DNA from 2 places in the Cytobacillus sp. QJM3NY_8 genome. Region 1 is predicted to be linked to the other one. Evidence: riboswitches for the same ligand, from Rfam matches in the RefSeq annotation. Region 1 holds a riboswitch; the other holds the start of a gene.
The links. A riboswitch is a leader RNA that binds a small molecule or an ion and turns the genes downstream of it on or off. The one in region 1 is predicted to bind thiamine pyrophosphate.
Positions count from the first base shown of each region.

Region 2: linked by a shared signal. The riboswitch ahead of thiC (phosphomethylpyrimidine synthase ThiC) and the one ahead of AC0VZ9_RS13755 (3-oxoacyl-ACP reductase) in region 1 are both predicted to bind thiamine pyrophosphate.

Region 1 is NZ_CM149681.1:2,639,173-2,642,321, forward strand. It holds gene thiD (bifunctional hydroxymethylpyrimidine kinase/phosphomethylpyrimidine kinase) at 1-219, opposite strand, end outside; gene thiM (hydroxyethylthiazole kinase) at 182-1,042, opposite strand; gene AC0VZ9_RS13755 (3-oxoacyl-ACP reductase) at 1,056-1,817, opposite strand; TPP riboswitch at 1,921-2,031, opposite strand; gene AC0VZ9_RS13760 (OsmC family protein) at 2,148-2,609, shown strand; gene AC0VZ9_RS13765 (Cof-type HAD-IIB family hydrolase) at 2,643-3,149, opposite strand, start outside.
Region 2 is NZ_CM149681.1:495,317-498,465, reverse strand. It holds gene thiC (phosphomethylpyrimidine synthase ThiC) at 1-1,749, opposite strand, end outside; TPP riboswitch at 1,876-1,990, opposite strand; gene AC0VZ9_RS02635 (hypothetical protein) at 2,178-2,462, opposite strand; gene AC0VZ9_RS02630 (bifunctional metallophosphatase/5'-nucleotidase) at 2,616-3,149, shown strand, end outside.

The DNA of each region.
Region 1 (3,149 bases):
AGGTCTGAGGTCTTCTCCTATCGACTGAATTTGAGCAGAAACTGCCTCTGCTGTCATTGGATAAACTCCTTGAACACCCTTGGTGTTTTGAGCCGTTACCGCAGTTAAAGCAGACATGCCGAAAACACCGAGTTCCTGAAATGTTTTTAAGTCAGCTTGAATGCCCGCGCCGCCGCCGCTATCAGAACCCGCTATGGTTAAAGCTTTGTTCACTTTCATTTATATTGCCTCCTAACTGGTGTTTTTCAAAAGAGCCATATGATTCAACATCTGCAGCTGAAATGTTATATAAGCTATTCAAAAACTCTATTTGGAAAGTGCCTGGTCCTTTGCCATCCGATTTTTCTGCTGCGATTTCGGCTGCAGAGCCATAAACGACCAATGAAGTTACTGCCGCTTTTACAGGATCCTTTTCAATAGCAGCGAAAGCTCCTATTATTGAAGTAAGAAGACATCCGGCACCCGTTACTTTCGTTAGAAGAGGATGGCCATTGTTAATGGCAAAAGTGGATCTTCCATCTGAAACGATATCCTGTTTTCCTGTAATAACGGTTACTGCACCAAGTTCTTTTGCTGCCGACTTAGCAAGCTCTGAAGTGTTACCTGCTGCTTCAACTGCATCTACGCCCTTTATACTCCATTTCTGTCCTGCCGCGTTGGCAATTTCTGCAGCATTCCCTCTTATGATGGTAATATCTAACTCTTCTAATATTCTTTTAGCTGTATCTGTGCGATAAGCCGTGGCCCCGACACCAACCGGGTCAAAAATGACTGGAACCCCATGCTGATTTGCTGATTTACCCGCTATGAGCATACTTTTTACTTCTTTTTCTGTCAGTGTTCCCATATTGAGAACCAATGCACCAGCTATTTTAGCCATTTCAGCTGCCTCTTCATGTGCATATGCCATTACTGGTGATGCCCCAATTGCCAGCAGGCCATTTGCAGTAAAGTTTGTTACCACCACATTTGTAATGTTATGTACAAGAGGGTTTGACACTCTTACTTTTTCCAATAGACTGCTAAACTCCTGAATGTTCATCTAAAATCCTCCTTTAATTCATAACTAATCCGCCATCTACAACCAGATTTTGTCCAGTAACTGCCCTTGCCCATGGAGAAGCGAAGAAGACTATCGCATCAGCCACTTCTTGAGGATCTGTGACTTTTCTTAATGGAGTCGAGTTTTCGATAATTTTAAAGACTTCCTTAGAGGTCGAAGCACTGGCATCTGTCGTTTTTAACAAACCTCCCGATACCATATTTGCCGTAATTCCATATTGGCCCAGCTCATTCGCCATATTTCTGGTGAAGCCTAATAAAGCAGCTTTGCTGGTCGTATAGTCATGATAGGGTACAACTGGATGCTGGAATAGATTGGTGCCGACCGAGATTACCCTGCCAAACTCCAGTTTTTTCATATCTTCAAGACCTGCCTGAACTGTGTTCAATGCTCCCAGAATTGCACCTTCCAGCTGGCTTTTGTAATCGTCCCATTTAATTGTTTCTGCATCTTTTTTCGAAATAGGGTCAAATTGAAAGTTTACCAGTGCATTATTGACTATGGTTGTAATGGGAGCTCCAAAGTGTTCCTTCGTCTCTTGAAACATGGAGTTCACTTGAACACTGTCCCGAATATCAGCACGAATGGCAATGGCTTTTTCGCCAATTTCCTTCTGCAAAGCATGGGCTTTTTCCTCGCTATGGAAATAGTTAATGACAACTTTCGCTCCTTCTCTCGCGAATGCTTTTGCGGTTTCTTTGCCCAGCCCTCTGCTGCTGCCTGTAATAATGACAATCTGATCGTTAAGATTCATAGAAAATCCCCCTTATTGATAGCCAATTCATCTGTTTTAGAGAACAAAATAAAAACCAGATCCGCAATTGGACCTGGCTGAATAATCTAAGAGAATTAGTCGTTCCCCGCAATTACTACTTTCCTACGCTGGTATGATCCAGATCAGGTCCGAAGGGTAAAAAACAGTCCGGTTTCTTTCTCAGCCCGCGCATCGGGCACCCCTAGCAGTAAAACTATTAAGTTGGCTGTTTTCATCTTAGCCTGAAACGTTAAATCTGTAAAGTCTTGCAATTCTGCCTGTTCCTCTTTAAGGTGTAAATAGAAATACATAACTTGGAGGAATTAAAGAATGGCTGAACACCAATTCCAATTAAAAGCATATTGGCCAGGACTTCGGAATGATGTTGGAGAAATTGAAACAGGCGGGCTTAAAACAAAGGTTTCCATTCCGCCAGAAATGGAAGGACCCGGAATCGGAACAAATCCGGATGAAATGCTGCTGGGGGCAGCGGCAACTTGTTATATTATTACCCTGGCAGCTATGATGGAACGAAGTAAACTCGAGAAAGAAAACCTTACGATGGAATCAACTGGTATTGTAGATGTAACTAAAGGTGTGATTACATACAAGAAAATTATTCATCGCCCTGTTATCTTGTTACAGGCGGATGCGACTGAAAAGGATCATTCACTTGCGCGCAAGCTGGCGCAAAAAGCTGAAGCATCCTGTATGATTTCCAGGGCGATTAAAGGTAATGTAGAGGTAGAATTGGAAGAAACGATTCTAACTGCCAAAAATCCTTCGAAATAACCAAAAACCGGCATGATTGCCGGTTTTTATTCTTTAAAGAGCCCACTTCCGGATTGCCTGTGCAACACCAGCTTCATCATTAGTTCCCGTAATAGCATTCGCTGTTTCTTTCACAATATCCTGCGCATTTCCCATTGCTACACCCCAGCCTGATTCCTCGATCATGGCAATATCATTTAAGCTGTCACCCATCGCCATTACATTTTCCATCGAAATGCCAAGAAGCTCTGTTACCTTCTGGATACCTTTGGCTTTATTGATTCCAAGAGCATTTACCTCAATATTAGTTAAGCTGGAATTTGTAATCTCCAGATCCCCTTTTGTTTGAAGCTCTTTATGAATGAGTTCCCTGATTTCATCATCTGATATATCAAATCCAAATTTAAGCCATTCATGGTCATGAATATTTTCAGGCATTTCATTCGTCCAAACCCGTTCGCAGCTTGTTGCCCAGAAATTAGTCTTATGTGACTGGGATAGGTTCCACATCCACTCCATTATTTTTGAATCAACTGGAGTCCTTGAGATTGATTCACCATC
Region 2 (3,149 bases), 2.1 Mb from region 1:
CTCAGCTTTTTCTTCCAAGCCCTTCTGTATCGCTTCGTCCGTGTCAAGCTTATTCTCTTTTGCATAATTCCGGATATCCTGCGAAATTCTCATGCTGCAGAATTTTGGCCCGCACATGGAACAGAAGTGAGCTGTTTTAGCCCCTTCAGCCGGCAATGTCTCATCATGGTATTCCAATGCGCGTTCAGGATCAAGCGACAGATTGAATTGATCCCTCCAGCGGAATTCAAACCGGGCTTTTGACAGGGCATCATCTCTTTTTTGTGCTCCCGGGTGGCCCTTTGCCAGATCTGCAGCATGCGCTGCAATTTTATAAGTAATGACACCCTCGCGTACATCATCTCTATTTGGCAAACCCAAATGTTCTTTAGGAGTAACATAGCAAAGCATTGCCGTACCATACCAGCCTATCATGGCAGCCCCGATTGCAGAGGTAATGTGGTCATATCCTGGAGCTATATCTGTTGTTAGGGGCCCAAGTGTATAAAATGGCGCTTCCTTGCAGATCTCCAATTGTTTATCCATATTCTCTTTAATTAAATGCATTGGAACATGGCCAGGTCCCTCCACCATTACCTGTACATCGTGTTCCCATGCAATTTTCGTCAACTCCCCAAGTGTCTCGAGCTCTGCAAATTGAGCCTCGTCATTGGCATCTGCAATCGATCCCGGGCGCAGCCCATCCCCGAGTGAGAAGGCCACATCATAGGCTTTCATGATCTCGCAGATTTCTTCAAAATGTGTATATAAAAAGTTTTCTTTATGATGATGCAAACACCATTGGGCCATAATGGATCCGCCCCTCGATACAATTCCGGTTAAGCGTTTTGCCGACAGCGGAACATACCTCAAAAGGACACCTGCATGAATGGTAAAGTAGTCAACCCCCTGCTCAGCTTGTTCGATTAAGGTATCTCTGTAAACTTCCCACGTAAGATCCTCGGCAATGCCATTAACCTTTTCAAGTGCCTGATAAATGGGAACGGTGCCGACCGGAACGGCAGAGTTCCTGATAATCCATTCACGTGTGGTATGAATATTTTTGCCTGTAGATAGATCCATGATCGTGTCTGCTCCCCATCGAGTAGCCCAGGTCATTTTTTCTACCTCTTCCTCAATAGAGGATGAAACAGCAGAATTTCCAATGTTCGCATTAATTTTTACGTGGAAATTCCTTCCGATGATCATCGGCTCTGTCTCAGGATGATTGATATTGGAAGGAATGATTGCCCGCCCTCTTGCTACTTCAGACCGCACAAATTCCGGATCCATATTTTCCCGAATGGCTATATACTCCATCTCAGGAGTAATGATCCCCTTTTTTGCATAGTGAAGCTGGGTAACATTCTTTCCTTTTTTTGCTCTCAATGGCTTGCGGGATAAGCCAGGAAAAACTTTATGATTAGCACGCGGATCATGTTCATCGCGGTACCCATTATCCTCGGGCTTTATTTTCCGCCCATCATACTCTTCAACATCCCCGCGTTCATGAATCCACCGGCTTCTCAGAGCAGGAAGCCCTTTTTTTAGATCTGCCGTATATTGAGGATCCGTATAAGGTCCGCTCGTATCATATACTCGAACCGGCTCATTGATTTCCTCTCCAAAAGTTCCGGAAGTGGGACTTAACTCTATCTCACGCATTGGAACCTTTATATCAGGCCTGGATCCCTCCACATAGACTTTTTTGCTGCCAGTAAAGCACGACATAATGGAAATGCTCTTTTGATTTAATGAACTTGCCGTCATTGATCATCTCTCCCTTATAAAAATATAAGGACGAGACCTGGAACCAAGGAAGTGCCAGATATGTAAAAAAGCCGGTCCACATAAAGATGGACCGGCTTAACCGAAGATGTCTTTGCACAAAGAAATTTTTGCACATTCTAACTTCCCCACGCTGGTATGATCCAGATCAGGTCCAAAGAGTCAAGAAACTTTAGCGCGTTTCTTTCTCAGCCCAAGCTATTGGGCACCCCTAGTTATTGCTATTAAATTCAATTTTAGTATACAGAATTGCGGAAACAAATGAAAGGAATTATTTCAGAATTCTGTCAGATGAAAAATTTTGCCTTTATTCTGCTCCTTACCCCGTTTTCCTTAATTCAATTTTTTTACTTCTGAATGAATATCAAAAACGCCTGTCAGCGGCAGACGTTTTCCGTGAATTATGCGGGTTAGTTCCCCTCAGACTCCTCATCATTCATATCCATATCACTTTCATCCATACTCTCTTCATCTTGTGGTGATTCTTCATTCATGCCGGGCTCCTCCATATCAGATTCTTCTGATGTGCCAGGATCCTGCATTTCATTATCTTCATTATTGTTTTCTTCCATCTGATTATCTTCCAATTCCACATCTTCCGTTTCCGGCGGCGGATCCTGTTCATCCGTTCCGCATCCTGCCAACAATAATCCTGCACTCAATGGAACTGATAGCCATAGCTTCTTATAATTCATGTATTGTCATCTCCTTTTGCAGTATTATGTTTCTTTAAGACCTTACCCTTTTAGCAGGAGGCCAAACTTTTCTGATCCTTAATAGCCCACCATCCGATTAAATCCCTGATATCTGCAAATACTATCCCTGCCACAAATACTGGAGGATGAATGATGAGAGTACTTTTCACCCTTATTTTATTTAGCTTCCTGGGAATGCCTCTATTCAGCGGACAGCCTGCAGAAAAAGAACAAGGGAATCAGCAGGGTCTTTCGGAAGAATATCACGGCCATGTTGAAGAACGTACAGAAGCACCATACAAGCAAATTCAATTGCTGGGCATTAATGATTTCCATGGGCAGCTGAATGTCACTCGGCAGGTTAACGGCAGACCGGCAGGACGCGCTGATTACCTCGCTGCCTATTTGCGGCAGCGTGCTTCTGAAAATAAAAACACCCTTTTGCTGCATGCTGGCGACATGATTGGAGCTAGCCCGCCAGTATCCGCTCTTCTGCGGGATGAACCGACTATTGAATTTTTGAATAAGATGGGGTTTGATATCGGAACTATCGGTAATCATGAATTTGATCGAGGATCTGATGAACTGCTTCGCCTGCTAAGTGGCAGCAGCCCTTCAGCGGCAAAAGTTTATTCCGGTTCCCATTTCCCATGGATTGCAGCCAATGTCATCAGTCAAAAGTCAGGC